2 regions of the Mesorhizobium sp. USDA 4132 genome follow, and region 1 is predicted to be linked to the other one. Evidence: predicted binding sites of a transcription regulator. Region 1 holds the regulator's gene; the other holds the start of a gene.

The links. Region 1 encodes PhoB, which activates phosphate uptake and scavenging genes when phosphate is short. Its sites were predicted from a motif close to TGTCATNNANCTGTCAT; they were not measured.
Region 2: ACZ9IU_RS15820 (DUF1045 domain-containing protein) is a predicted target of PhoB. The motif match lies at 3,156-3,172, and genes of this name have one in related genera.

What each region holds. Positions count from the first base shown of each region.
Region 1 covers NZ_JBWCCP010000001.1:589,015-596,564, reverse strand. Annotated here, with positions in the region: gene ACZ9IU_RS03035 (tannase/feruloyl esterase family alpha/beta hydrolase) at 1-474, shown strand, start outside; gene ACZ9IU_RS03030 (Hsp33 family molecular chaperone) at 513-1,502, opposite strand; gene argF (ornithine carbamoyltransferase) at 1,716-2,633, opposite strand; gene ACZ9IU_RS03020 (aspartate aminotransferase family protein) at 2,688-3,884, opposite strand; gene ACZ9IU_RS03015 (GcrA family cell cycle regulator) at 4,293-4,829, shown strand; gene ACZ9IU_RS03010 (PACE efflux transporter) at 5,019-5,456, shown strand; gene phoB (phosphate regulon transcriptional regulator PhoB) at 5,466-6,149, opposite strand; gene phoU (phosphate signaling complex protein PhoU) at 6,171-6,884, opposite strand; gene pstB (phosphate ABC transporter ATP-binding protein PstB) at 6,930-7,550, opposite strand, start outside.
Region 2 covers NZ_JBWCCP010000001.1:3,091,483-3,099,032, forward strand. Annotated here, with positions in the region: gene puuE (allantoinase PuuE) at 1-156, opposite strand, end outside; gene ACZ9IU_RS15805 (AzlD family protein) at 227-529, opposite strand; gene ACZ9IU_RS15810 (AzlC family ABC transporter permease) at 526-1,233, opposite strand; gene ACZ9IU_RS15815 (AraC family transcriptional regulator) at 1,432-2,289, opposite strand; gene ACZ9IU_RS15820 (DUF1045 domain-containing protein) at 2,363-3,070, opposite strand; gene ACZ9IU_RS15825 (NAD(P)/FAD-dependent oxidoreductase) at 3,194-4,384, opposite strand; gene mnmC2 (tRNA (5-methylaminomethyl-2-thiouridine)(34)-methyltransferase MnmC2) at 4,383-5,123, shown strand; gene ACZ9IU_RS15835 (hypothetical protein) at 5,202-5,564, opposite strand; gene ACZ9IU_RS15840 (chemotaxis protein CheD) at 5,813-6,340, shown strand; gene ACZ9IU_RS15845 (response regulator) at 6,448-7,550, opposite strand, start outside.

The sequences.
Region 1 (7,550 bases):
GCGATCGACTGGAAAACCTTCGACTTCGATGCCGAATATCCGAAGATCGGCGCGATCCGAGAGATCGTCGACGCGACCAATCCCGACCTCAGCGAGTTCCAAAAACGCGGCGGGCGGATGATCACCTATTTCGGCTGGTCGGATCCGGCGCTGAACCCGATGATGGGCGTGAACTATTATGAAGCCGTCCGCAAGCAGATGGGTGCCGATCGGACCGCGGAATTCTACCGGCTGTTCATGGTGCCCGGCATGTTCCATTGCACCGCGGGCTACGGCACCGATGTCTTCGACGCCTTCACGCCGCTGATGGACTGGGTGGAAAACGGCAAAGCGCCGACGGTGATCCAGGCAAGCCAGATCAAAGATGGCAAACAGGCGATGACCCGGCCGCTCTGCCCCTACCCGCAATCGGCCAAATACTCCGGCAACGGCGATGTGAAGGATGGAGCGAACTTCGAATGCAAGATGCCCTGAAACGAAAGCGGCGGGAGGAAACTCCCGCCGTCTGATTTTCAGGCTGCAGCGAATTCATCCGCCTTGTAGCGATAGGTGGTCGAGCAGAACTCGCAGGTGACGGCGATCTCGCCGTCTTCCTCGCTTGCCTCAATCTCCTCGGCGGAAAAACCCGAGAGGACGCCCTTGATCTTGTCGCGCGAACAGCTGCAGCGGTCGAACACCGGGTGCGGCGCGTAAACCCGGACGCCGCGCTCGTGGAAAAGGCGGAACAGCAGACGCTCGATCGCAACCCGCGGGTCGGTCAGCTCGTCGGTGTCGATCGTTTCCACCAGGGTGCGGGCTTCGGCCCAGGAATCGTCCTCGGTGAATTCGAAATCGCGCTCATCGCCGTCGCCGCCATGCAGGTCCGGCTGCCGCATGCGCTCGGGTGCCTGCGGCAGGAACTGCGCGACCAGACCGCCTGCTCGCCAGTTGTGACGCGGCTTACCATCGGCATCGCGATCGAAGAGCTCGGCAACGCCGAGGCGCACCCTGGTCGGGATCTGCTCCGACTGGCGGAAATAGACGCCGGCGATCTCCTCCAGCGATGAGCCGTCCATCGGCACGATGCCTTGATAAGGCTGCATGCCGCGGCCCTGGTCGATGGTGAAGGCAAGTACGCCGTGCCCCAAGAGGTCCGCAGATGACGTTTTGCCTTCTTCAACGGCGGCCGCCAAGGCTTCCTCGTCATAGCGGGCATAGGCGCGAAGACTGTCGGGCGTCGAGAAATCCGCGACCAGCAGATCGACGGGACCGTCGCCCTTGGTCTGCACCGTGAACTTGCCGTCGAATTTCAACGATGTCCCGAGCAGGGCCGTCAGGACGATCGCCTCGGCAAGCAGCCGCGCGACCGGGCCTGGATATTCGTGGCGGCTAAGGATGGAGTTGAGCAGCGGCCCGAGCTGGACCGCCCGGCCACGCACGTCGAGACCGTCCACCTGGAAGGGAACGACCCGGTCATCTCCGGCAAAGTCGAGTTCATTGAGTTCCACAGTCGCTTCCGCCATGTCTTCACTCCTTCGCGCCGACCCAAAAACCTTTACACAAGCGCCAGCCCGAGCGGAACCGCTGGCCGGAGGAAAAGACGTCGACGATGTGTGTTGGAACGCCAGTCCATAGGACGGCGTATTGTTGAAAACCGACAGATGGGGGATTGCGGGGCGGAAATCAAGGTTCGATCGCCGCCGCTCTCCGCATCCGCACCGTCCGGGACATTGCGTTCAGACCGCGCCGAAGCACCAGGCGAGAATGGATTTCTGTGCGTGCAGGCGGTTCTCAGCCTCGTCGAAGACCACCGATTGCGGGCCGTCGATGACCTCGTCGGTGACTTCCTCGCCGCGATGAGCCGGCAGGCAGTGCATGAACAGCGCCTCCTTGTCGGCCCGCTTCATCAGGTCGGCATTGACCTGGAAGGGCTGGAAGACGTTGTGGCCGCGCGCCTTGTGCTCCTGGTTCATCGAGACCCAGGTGTCGGTGACGACGCAATCGGCGCCGGCGACCGCCTTTTCGGCATCATGGCAAAGCATGATGTTGCCACCGTTGTTGCGCGCCCAGTTGAGAAACTTGTCGGCAGGTTCCGACCCCATCGGCACCGCCATGTTCATGCGATAGCCGAAACGGGCAGCACCTTCGACGAAGGAATGCAGCACGTTATTGCCGTCGCCGGTCCAGGCAACCGTCTTGCCGGCGATCGGCCCGCGATGCTCTTCGAAAGTCATGATGTCCGCCATGATCTGGCAGGGATGCGTGTCGTCGGTCAGGGCATTGATGACCGGTACGGTCGCGTGTTCGGCAAGCTCCAGCATACGGGCGTGATCCGTGGTGCGGATCATGATGGCGTCGACGTAACGCGACAGAACCTTGGCGGTGTCACCGATCGTCTCGGCGCGACCGAGCTGCATTTCGGTACCCGACAGGAACAGCGTCTCGCCGCCGAGCTGGCGCATGCCGACATCGAAGGATACGCGGGTGCGGGTGGAAGGTTTTTCAAAGATCATCGCCAGCATCTTGCCGGCTAGCGGCTTTTCCGCCGTGCCGGCCTTGGTAGCCTGCTTGCGGGTCTTCGCGTCGTCGAGAATGCTGCGCAGATCAGCCGGGGAAACGGCGGAAAGATCGAGGAAATGCTTGGGAGATGCCATGTGATGTTCCCTGTGACGCGGGAAACCTACAACGGCATCCCCCTTTTTGCCCGCTCAGGCCGATTTCTTCATTTCCGAGGCGGAGAGCTTTTCCGCCGCTTTCTCGATGCGGGAGAGACCCTCGCGGGCTTCCTCCGCTGTGACTGTGAGCGGTGGCAGGAGACGCACCACGTTGTCACCGGCCGGAACGGCCAGCATGTGTTCACCCCGCATGGCAGCAACCAGGTCGCCCGCCGGCACCTTTGCCTTCACGCCGAGCAGCAGGCCTTCGCCGCGGATATCCTCGATGACGTTGGGGAAGCGATCCTTGAGGCTGGCGAGCCCCTGCCGCAAGACCAACGTGACGTCGCGGACATTTTCCAGGAAGCCATCCCCCAGGATCACGTCGAGCACGGCATTGCCGACCGCCATGGCCAGAGGGTTGCCGCCGTAGGTGGTGCCGTGGGTGCCGGCTGTCATACCGGACGCAGCTTCCGCCGTGGCAAGGCAGGCCCCGAGCGGGAACCCGCCGCCGATGCCCTTGGCGAGCGCCATGATGTCGGGCGAAACGCCCGTCCATTCATAGGCGAACAGTTTGCCGGTGCGGCCGACGCCGGTCTGGACCTCGTCGAAGATCAACAGCAGGCCGTTGTCGTCGCAGATCTGCCGCAGCGCAGCCAAGAATTCCTTTGGAACCGGCCGGATGCCGCCCTCGCCCTGGATCGGCTCGATGAGGATCGCCGCGGTCGCATCGGTGATCGCAGCCTTCAAAGCGTCCATATCGCCGAACGGCACCTGATCGAAGCCTTCGACCTTGGGGCCGAAACCTTCGAGATATTTCGCCTGGCCGCCCGCAGCGATGGTCGCCAACGTGCGGCCATGGAAGGCGCCCTCGAAGGTGACGATGTGGAAGCGTTCCGGATGGCCCTTCACGAACTGGTAGCGGCGCGCGGTCTTGATGGCGCATTCGAGCGCCTCCGCACCGGAATTGGTGAAAAACACCTTATCCGCGAAAGAGTTGTCGGCGAGGCGGCGCGACAGCGTCTCCTGGCCGGGCTGCTCGAAGAGGTTGGACGTGTGCCAGACCTTGTCGGCCTGCGCCTTCAGCGCGCCGACGAGATGCGGGTGGCCATAACCGAGCGAATTGACGGCGATGCCCGCGCCGAAGTCGAGATATCGCTCTCCACTTTCCGTCACAAGCCATACGCCCTCGCCGCGTTCAAAACGCAGCGGAGCCCGGGCAAACGTGTCGAAAAGCGCGGCTTCAGCCATGGCGACATCACTCCTCTAGGCAGTCAAAAAAGGCCGACAAAACCGGCCAGAAAAACCAAAAATGCCGCCCACTGGGCGGCGGGGGCACTATCGGGGTTTAGGCCGTCAATGTCAACAAAGCTCGGTGTTTTAGGCGCGTTACGACCGGAAACCGACAGGCGCTGGCTTCTGTGACAAAAAAGACTCTCCATCACAGCAAGTTGGGGAAAACCACGAAATCGAATCCCGCAGATTCCTCCGACTCTTGCCACGGAGTCAGCCTCACACTAGGTTAAAGATCAATTACTAGACTGCATGCGGCGGAACTAGTCACCTCAAGCATAGATATAGTGGGTGCTGTGAAATGATTTTCACAGTAAAGGTGGACGGATTCTGCATGCCAGCGGCGTTCAAAGGCGGAGAACGGGCATGAACTGGACAGACGAGCGTGTCGAGAAGCTCAAAAGATTGTGGTCGGAGGGCCTGAGTGCCAGCCAGATTGCTGCACAACTGGGAGGCGTAAGCCGCAATGCCGTGATCGGCAAGGTGCATCGCCTCTGCCTGCCGGGCCGGGCGAAAGCCGGCGGCACGGTTGCGACCGGTCGCGCATCGGCTGCCAAGCGGACGACATCGGCGCCGCGGGCTCCGAACTATGCGTCGCGCGTCACGACCCGGACCGTTACCCGCGCCGTCGGCGCGACGATGGTCAAGGAAGAGATCGAGATCGAACCCTACCAGGAGATGGAATACCGTCCGGCCTCCAACGTGGTCGTGCCGATCTCCCGTCGCCTTGCATTGACGGAACTCACCGAGCGCACCTGCAAGTGGCCGGTCGGCGACCCGCTTAAGGAAGACTTCCACTTCTGCGGCTGTGAATCCCCGGATGCATCGCCCTATTGCGGTTATCACGCAAAGCTCGCCTACCAGCCGGTCAACGAGCGCCGCAAGGTTGCCGCACGGGTCTGAGCGGCGGCGCGACACGAGGGCAAAAATCGAAGGCGGGCTCAAGGCCCGCTTTTTTGTTGTGCATGGCAGATATGCCGGCCGAGCCTTGCTCCGGATCGGCATTGCGCCTATCTGAAAGACAGCGAGGACGACCTCCCCCATTCGGGCAGAAACTCCGGGACGGCCCGGAAAGCATCCCAGGAGGTCATCATGCGCTCGACACGCGACCGTATCCGCCATGCCATCAGCTTCGAACTGATCGGGCTCGCTCTCATCACACCACTCGGCTCCTTCGCCTTCGGCATGCCGGCCGCCGATATCGGCGTGGTCGGCATCGGCAGCGCGACGATCGCCACTGGCTGGAACTATCTGTACAATCTCGGCTTCGACCACCTGATGCAGCGCTTTACCGGCGGCACGCAGAAAAACACCGCCATACGCGTGGCGCATGCGGTGCTGTTCGAACTTGGACTGCTGATCGCGCTTCTGCCGCTGATCGCCTGGTATCTCGGCATCAGCCTCGCCCATGCGCTGACGATGGACGTGTCGTTCGCGGTCTTCTACGTGGTCTATGCCTTCTTCTTCAACTGGGCCTACGACAGGATCTTTCCGTTGCCGGAATGGCAGCGGCAGACCGAGGCGGCTTAAAGCCGCCTCTCAGGATTCCATTGAATAACCCGCGCCGCGGACGGTGCGGATGACATCCTGCATATTGGAGAAGTTGAGCGCCTTCCTGAGACGCCCGACATGCACGTCGACGGTGCGCTCGTCGACATAGATGTCGTGACCCCAGACGCCGTCCAGAAGCTGCGACCGCGAAAAGACGCGGCCGGGCGACGCCATCAGGAATTCCAGCAGGCGGAATTCGGTCGGGCCCAGGCGCACTTCGCGGCTCTTGCGGTGAACGCGATGAGTTTCCCGGTCGAGTTCGATATCGCCGCAACGGAGCACGCTGGAGAGCACTTCGGGACGGGCGCGGCGAAGCATCGCCTTGACGCGGGCCATCAGTTCAGGCGTCGAGAAGGGCTTCACGACATAGTCGTCGGCGCCGGTGGCGAGGCCGCGAACACGTTCGCTCTCCTCGCCGCGGGCCGTCAGCATGATGATCGGCAAGCGCTCCGTTTCCGGGCGCATGCGCAGCCGGCGGCAGAGTTCGATGCCGGAAACGCCGGGCAGCATCCAGTCCAGGATCAGGAGGTCCGGTACCCGCTCCTGAAGCCGAATTTCGGCTTCGTCGCCCCGCAAAACGGTATCGACCTCATAACCCTCGGCTTCCAGATTGTAACGAAGAAGCACGCTCAGCGCTTCTTCGTCTTCTACGACAGCAATTTTCGGCAGCATTCTTGGTCTGCTCCGTCAGTTCTATTCGGTGATCGCGCCGAGCGTGTTCGACGAGTCGTCCTTCGGACGATCGCCTTCCGGCTGGGCACCGGTCGTCATGTAGTAGATGGTCTCGGCGATGTTGGTGGCGTGGTCGCCGATGCGCTCGATGTTCTTGGCGCAGAACAGCAGATGCGTGCAGGTGGTGATGTTGCGCGGATCCTCCATCATGTAGGTGAGGAGCTCGCGGAACAGCGAGGTGTACATCGCGTCGATTTCCTCGTCGCGGCTGCGGATCGCCTCGGCCTTCTCCGCCGAACGCGTCGAATAGACGTCGAGGACGTCCTTGAGCTGCACGAGGGCGAGATCGGAGAGATGCTCCAGGCCGCGAGCGAGCTTGCGTGGCACGCCGGTGCCCTGAACCGCGATGACGCGCTTGGCGGTGTTCTTGCCAAGGTCGCCGACGCGCTCCAGATCAGAGGCGATGCGCAGCGAACCGACGATCTCGCGAAGGTCGGCCGCAACCGGCTGGCGGCGGGCGATCGTGATGATCGCCTTGTCGCCGATCTCGCGCTCGGCGTGATCGAGGATCACGTCGTCGGAGATGACCTTCTGGGCGAGTGCGGCGTCGGAATTGACCAGCGCGCGCACGGCGTCCGAGCACATCTGCTCGGCGAGGCCGCCCATTTCGGAGATACGGCGGCTCAGGTATTTCAGTTCGTCGTCATAAGCCGACAGGATATGGGTCGATGCCATCTTCTAGTCCTCAAAATTGATTTTCAGGCGGCACAGTCGGCTGGGTCAGCCGAAACGGCCCATGATGTAATCCTGGGTGCGCTGGTCGTCGGGATTGGTGAACATCTTGTCGGTGTCGTTCTCCTCGACGAGCTGGCCGAGATGGAACATGGCGGTGCGCTGCGAGACGCGGGCAGCCTGCTGCATCGAGTGCGTCACGATGACGATCGTGTAGTTGGCACGAAGTTCATGGATGAGCTCTTCTACCTTGGCGGTCGCGATCGGATCGAGAGCCGAGCATGGTTCGTCCATGAGGATGACTTCGGGCGACACGGCGATCGCGCGGGCGATGCACAGACGCTGCTGCTGACCGCCGGAGAGACCGGTGCCGGATTCATGCAGGCGATCCTTGACTTCGGTCCAGAGGCCGGCGCGCTGCAGGCTCGCCTCGACGATCTGATCCATGTCGGCCTTGTTCTTGGAAAGGCCGTGGATGCGCGGACCGTAGGAAATGTTCTCGTAGATGGTCTTCGGGAACGGATTCGGCTTCTGGAAAACCATGCCGACGCGGGCGCGAAGTTCCACGACGTCGATGTTATTGTCGTAGATATCGTCCGTGTCGAGGGTGATCTTGCCGGTGACGCGGCAATTCTCGATCGTGTCGTTCATGCGGTTGAGGCAGCGCAG
Region 2 (7,550 bases), 2.5 Mb from region 1:
CTCCGAGGCCGGATCGCCGTCCATGATCGAGCTCTCGCCACCCTCCTCGTAATTGATCACGAACTGCACGGCGACGTGAGCGCCGCCCGGCCATTTCGGATCGGGGGTGGAACGGCCGTAGCCGACGAGTTCGCGCGGATAGTCTTTTGCCTGCATGGATCACCTTCGACGAATGAGGCCGGACGGTAGCGCACCCTTTCCGGCCATGTCGAGATGGAAATGACGCTTAGAGGCCGAGCGCCCGAAGGATCGCGACTGAGGCGACCCCGAGTGCCACGGAAACGAGCATCGGCAGGCGAAGTGCCGCAAAAGTAGTCACGGCGCAGGCCAAGGTTTCGGCAATCCCGGTCGCAAAAGCGGTCGGCGCGACGACAGCCATCAGAACTGCCGGCGGGATCGATTCGATCGCCTTGCGGCGGCCGCCTTCGAGCGAGACGTGGCGGATGAGCACGAGGCCGCTCAACCGGGTAAGTGCGGTCGCAGCCGCCATGGCGAGGATGGCAATGAGCGTGGCGAGATCAACAGTCATGGCGTCACCTCGATATCCCGGGACTTGCCGGTCACCAGGGCGGCGGCAAGGCCGGCGATAGCACCGGCAGCGATATACCAGACGCCCGGCACGAAATGTTGGGTGGCGACGGCGGCCGCGCCGCTCGCGAGCAGCACGGCGCCGGTTTCCGGTCCCTTCCAGAAGCCCATGACCAGCACGATGAAGACGGCTGGAAAGGCAAAGTCGAGCCCGAGCACCACCGGGTCGCCGAGAAAGGCACCGAGGGCGGCACCAGCCAGCCCCGAGAGTACCCAGGCGAGATAGAAGGGCATGGCGAGGCCGGCGAACCAGGCGGGCGTCAGCCGCGCCACCTTGGCCCGGAACTCCGCCATCGCCCAAATCTCGTCGGCGAGGAACAGCATCGAGAGATGGCGCGCCGGTTGGCCGAAACCATCCATTCTGATACCGAGCGAGGCGCTCATCAGCACGTGGCGGATATTGACCAAAAGCGCGGCAAAACCGACCCCGGTCCAGGAGGCCGGATGGGTCCAGATATCCATCGCTACGAACTGCGACCCACCGGCGAATACCAGCGCGCTCATCAACCCCGCTTCGGCCGGCGACAGGCCTTTCGTGGCAGCAACCGCGCCAAAAACGAGGCCGATCGGGATGACCGCGGCGATCAGCGGCGAGATCGCCCGCATGCCGCCGAGGAAGTCTTGCAGTTTTGTATCGTTGTTCATCCAATAACCTTGATCTGCTGTCGGCGTACGTCGTCCCCTCACCCGGCCTCCGCTTCGCTCGGCCACCCTCTCTCCAAGGGGAGAGGGTGATCGGAGTCGTTGCGGCAATCCCTCTTCTCCCCTCGGGGAGAAGGTGCCGGCAGGCGGATGAGGGGGAGGCTTAAGGCGCCCGACATCTATCGTCTTGAACGAAAGTGATCAGCGAGCCCGGTATTGCCCCGGCGTCAGCCCGGTGCGGGCCTTGAAGTGCCGGGTGAAATGGGCCTGGTCGGCAAAACCGCATTCGAGCGCGATCTCGGCCGGCTGGCCGCCTTCCCTCAAGCGCTTGCGGGCCGCTCGGATGCGGATGTCGGTGAGGAAGGAATGCGGCGTGATGTGGAATTCCTTGCGGAACGCGCGGATAAGGTGAGCGCGGCTGAGACCCGCGACGGTCGCAAGTTCCTCCAGCCCGACATCGCAAGCAAAATTCTCGGTGAGGTAGTCCCGGGCCTGGCGCACGGCGGTGCGCTCCGTCGTATCGGCCGGTACGATGATCGAACTGCCGTGACGGCGAAACATCGCGTCGAGCACCAGGAACATCGCCTGGCTGGTTTCGAGCGCGCCGGAGCCTTCTTCCAGCGTCCGGTGCGCCTGGTGGAAAGCGTCGGCAAGTGCTTGATCGTGGAGGAGCTGGATGCCGAAGGCGGGCGTGCCCTCAAAAGGTTTGCCGGTGACGTCTTCGAGTATCTCGCGCAGCAGTGCGACATCCGGATAGATCATCCGGTAGCGATACCCGCCGCCCCGCGGCGCACCGTCATGTGTCTCGCCCGGATTGATCAGGTAGAGCCCGCCCGGCCCGGCGCTTTCGCGGCTGCCCTTGATGGTGCAAACCTGCATGCCCTGCTCGATCGCACCTATACTGAACGTATCATGCGCATGCGGCGCGAATTCGTGGGTGAGAAACGTCGCGCGCAGGCATTCCATGCCGCCAAAGCGATCGTCCCGCCAGAAACGGGTCACCTCTGCCGGCATCAGCGGCATGTGGTCGGTGGCCTGTTCCTGCGAGATATTCTCCATGGAAAAAGTATAGCAGATCGGCGACCATCGCTCTTGAACAAAAGTGACGCCGGAAGCCAGAGGCACCTGAATGTCAGGCGATCTTGCGCGCCGCCACGCGGCCCATCGGATGCAGCGAATGCACCAGGAAGGGCGCGCCGGGCTCCTCCTCGATGAAGAGCGCCAGATTGGCGATCTCGACCGGCTTTTTCAGATAGGGTTCGAAATAATCGCGCAGCGCCAGGTCGAAACGCGGCATCTCGACCAGCGACAGCGGGCCGGTCAGGGTCATGTGGAAACGGAACTCGTCCATCACATAAGGGTGGCCCCAGCGATGCAGGTTGGCGAATTGCGGCGCCGAGAGATCGCCAGAATCGCTGCGCTCCAGCTCAGCTTCCGACAATGGCGTGCGGAAATTGTCGAACTCCTGGACCACGGAAGCAGCCAGGAACCGGACGGTATCGCAAGGAACGACCGGCGCCAGGCCGAAGAAGTTGCCGAGCCGCACGACTTCGAGCTTCGGCAATTCGAAAGGGCTGTGGGTGCCGGCAAACCGCATCAGATGGCGCAGCAGCATCGGTTCGGTCACGTCGGGTGCCAAGCGGAACGGCGCCTTCAGCGTCGCGTGGAAACCGTAGCGGCGTGGCAGCGCGGTGTTGAAAGCAATGTCGTGAATGCCGATGCCACGGATTGCCGGCGGCTCCGTCGCTTCGCCTGAAAAGGCGTTGCGGCCGAGCCACTGCGCTGCAGCGACCGTCAGCGGATCATGCGCCGGAGGCGTGAAATGAATGGCATAGCGCATGCGTCACCTTCTGAACGTCCTTTTCAGCAACCCCGTGTTTTACGCATTGCTCAACAATCCCTGCCGTGGGGGTTAAGTGATTTGCGTGACAGAATAACGACGCGGAGGACCGAAAACTCGCGTTTAACGCGAGGCGACGGCAAGATGACTGGTGAGCGTAAATGACGCCGGAAGCCGCATTTCCCGGCCATTCACGGCATTGAGCGCCGCATCCGCCAACCTATGCGCGATACCGAAACTCACCTTAAAACCACCTGTGAGCGCGATCACTCGGGCGTGATCGGGATGCGCGCCGACCATCGGATCGCGGCCGATCGCCTTCGGCCGCAATCCCGCCCAGCGCTCGACGACGGGGGCCTGCGCCAGGGCCGGCACGAGCGACCGGGCGCGCAAGACGAGGTCGTCGAGCTGCCTGTCGGTCGACGACGGGTCTTCGAACACATCCTCGCTGGTGCTGCCGACCGCCACGTGACCGCCCTCATGGGCGACCAGATAGAGGCCGTTCAGGAAGATCACCGGCAGAGACGGATCGATATTGGCCTTGAGCAGCGCCGCCTGCCCCTTGACCGGCTGGCCGATCGGATGTTTCAGCGGCGGCGAGACGCCTTGAAGCAGAGAAAAGGATCGGTGGCCGGCCGAGACGATGCAGTGTCCGAAGGCGACGCTTTCGCCGCCGCGGAATATAATCCTATTAGCGGCTGGATCTACCGTTTCGGCCTCCAGGCCTTCGACGATTCGGACATTGCCGGCCCTACGCAGGAAGGCCGCGAGAGCCGATACGAGACCCCGCGGCGAAACCCGGGCGGCAAACGTGTCATGCACCAGTCCGGCAGCTGCGAAGGAGGCATCCGGCCAGCCTTTTTGCGGCGGGCGGTCGAGCACATGCCAAAGGAAACGACGGTCACCGCGCCGCCAGCAGGCTTCCGCATCGGCCGAATGGCCGAGCGCGATCTTGCGTAAGTGCGGCTTCGGCAGCGGAATCAGCCGGCCGGAGCGGCGGTAGCCACAGGCCATGCCCGTCTCGGCTTCGAGCTCAGCGATTTCGTCTTCCAGCGACAGAAGCGCATCGAACTGGAACTGCTTCTTGTCGTCCCACTTATCGGGCATATACGGCATCAGGGCGCCCAAGAGCCCGCCGCTTGTCCCCTGCCCCAACGAGCCGGCATCGACAAGCAGGGTGCGGATGCCGAGTCGCTCGGCCTTGACCGCCGCCCAGAGGCCCATGATGCCGCCGCCCAGGATGACGAGATCGGCGGATGCGGGAAGGACATGAGATTGACCGCCGAAGCCGGCAGGATTATCCGCATCTCCCATGAGCGACCGTGATCCTGAAATTCGTGTGACCGAAAGCCAGACGCTGGACTGGCATGACGGCGATATGCCCTATTCGCAAAAGTTTGGCGATCACTTTTATTGCCGCACCGACGGCCGGCTGGAGTGTGGCCACACGTTTCTGGCCGGCAATGGCCTGCCGGAGCGCTGGGGCCTGCCGGAGCGCTGGAAAAGTCACCGGACTTTCCGGATCGGCGAACTCGGGTTCGGCACCGGCCTGAATTTCTGCGAGACCTGGCGGCAATGGAAGCTTTTTCGCCCCGCAGGCGCGAAGCTTCATTTCACCTCTTTCGAACTCTATCCGATGCAGCGCGACGAAATCGACCGGGCGCTCACCCGCTGGCCGGAGATCGCGGCGGAACGGCAGGCAGTGGTCAAAGCTTGGCCGGACGAGCCTGCCGGGCATATCGTGATCGACGCCGACGCCCAGACACGTCTGACAGTCGTCTGCGGCCCGGCACTCGAAGGCGTCTCCGCGGCCAGCGCGGATTTCGACGCGTGGTTCCTCGACGGCTTTGCGCCGTCGCGCAATCCGGACATGTGGTCGCCGGATATCATGCAGGCGCTCCATGACAAAACCTTACCTGGCGGCACGTTCGGCACTTATGCGGCAGCCGGCTTCGTACGGCGAAACCTGCAGGCGGCCGGTTTTACCGTCGAACGGCGGCCGGGATTTGCTGGCAAACGCGAGATGTTGTGCGGCATCAAACCGGCGCCCTGATCCAGGGTCGCGCCAAGACCGCCCAACATAAAACAGCCGGCCCTGAGACCGGCTGCCATCCATCACATCGCATGCCACCTACTGGCAGACGCGCAGGCTTTCCATGTGCCATCCGCCGTCATAGGCGTTGCGGACGCGGCGGTCCTCGAACCAGCAGCGCGGCCGCGGCGGCGGTGGCGGATCGATGTAACGCGGCCCGCTGTCACTGGCGAGAGCCCCGCCGATCAGACCGCCGATGACGCCCGCGGCCAAACCTCCGGCAATCAGCGCGCCATCGTTGTTATGATGCCTGCGCGGCGGGTCACGGCGATCGTATCGATCATATCGATCGTATCGGTCGTAGTGTCTGTCCCACTGTTGGGCCGAGGCTTCACCGGCCGGCAACAGGACGCTGGTGCAGGTAGCGGCCAGAATCAGCGCCGAGACAATCATCTTCTTCATCACAAGCGTCTCCGTTTCCACCGAGCTGCGCCTGAAAGCGGCAAAAGGGGCTCGGGTATTGCCGGACAATGCCGGTGCCGAGCTTAACGGTCCCTGAACGGAAAACCGGTCGCTCGCACCCTGCCGAAATTACGAAAAACGTATAAGACCGTATTTCTCGCCACTCATTGTTGGTCCCTCCCGCTCGCGTCCCGCTTTCATACTTTTGCGTGAAAATAATTTTCACATACACGGGATCAGAGCATCAGATGAACTTCACGGGCTCCCACCATATCCATGTCATTGGCGGCCAATATGCGGTGTCGGCCGATCCCGATACCGTGCTGATGACCGTTCTCGGGTCCTGCGTCTCGGCCTGCATCTACGACACCACCACCAACATCGGGGGGATGAACCATTTCATCCTGCCTGCGAGCGGCGGACTGGAGATCACCCAGCACCCGGAACGCTACGGCGATCTGGCCATGCGTGCGCTTGTCGACGACCTGTGCAGTCTCGGCGCGGAACGCCGGAACCTTCGGGCCAAGCTGTTTGGCGGCCGCACGCGCAAATGCAGCGGCTACGATCCCGGATTGCTGAACGCCGCGTTCGCCAGGCGCTTCCTTCAGGCGGAAGGCATCAAGCTTGTCGATTCCAGCCTCGGCGATGACCTGGCGCGCTGGATCGCGTTTCACCCGACGACAGGCAGCGTACAGATGCGGATCACTGCGGCCACGGCGCCCGCTCCGTCAACTTCCCGCATCGCCGACGCAACCGCCAAGGCAGCGCGATACTGACCGCCCGCTACGTTCTGCCGCCGCGTCAGCAGTATTGCCAGTTCTTCGGAGCAGGGATGTGCGCCGACATTGCCGAGGTGAGAGCGTTGAGAGCCGGAAACGCCGGCTCAGTTCGACACCGAACTCACGATCGCACCGCCAAGCCAGTTGCGGACTTTGGTTTCCAATGCCTCCGGACTGATCGGCTTGGAGAGGTAATCGTCCATGCCGACCTGGAAGCAGAGTTCGCGGTCGCTTTCGAGCGCATGCGCCGTGACGCCGATGATCGGCGTATGGGTGCCGGTCTCCTGTTCGAGCTCGCGGATTTTCTGGGTCGCCTGATGGCCGTTCATGACCGGCATCGAAACGTCCATGATGATGACCGCCGGATCGTGCTTTTTCCACGCTTCGACCGCTTCCGCACCGTTCTTGACGATCTGGAACAGCCAGCCGGTGGTCTGCAGGATCTGGGTAAAGACGATCTGATTGACTTCGTTGTCCTCGGCGACCAGCACGTCGAGCGTCGGCGCCGCCTGCATGGGCGGCGTGGAGACCGGGACCACCGGCTGTTCGGCAATCACTGGCGCCGAAGCAACCAGCTTGGGCGCGGCAACCGGCGCCAGGGGCCGCACGGCCGTCTGAGTCCGACCGGCCGCTTGCTCCGCTTCGACTGCCCGGCGCTTGGTGCGGATCGAGCGGACGACGTCGATGATCGTGCTGCGCAGCAGGTTGGCGCGTGCCGGCTTCATCAGATGCGCCTGGATGTTGAGGGCGGCGAACATGCTGTCGTCGCCGGCCATGTCCATCGAGGTCAGGAAAACCACGCCGGTTCCGTCGAAGCGCGGATCACGCCGGAGCTGCTTGGCGAAATCCAGGCCGTTCATCTCCGGCATGTGGTAGTCGAGCACGATAGCATCGACAGTGACGCCGATACGGGCGGCCTCGCTGAGGATCGCCAGACCCTCGGCGCCGCCGTCGGCTGCAACCGTGTCGAACCCCCACATGGTGAGCTGTTCGGTGAGGATGCGGCGGTTGACGGCATTGTCGTCGACGACGAGGATGCGTGCGCCGCTAGTGTTGATCGGCAAGGCCGTCAGGACGTTGCGTTCGCTGACCACCTGGAACGGCAGGTGCACGGTGAAGACCGAGCCGCGACCGACTTCGCTCGTCACGTCGATATAACCGCCGAAGAGTTCGGTGAGGCCGGCGGTGATCGCCAGCCCCAGGCCGG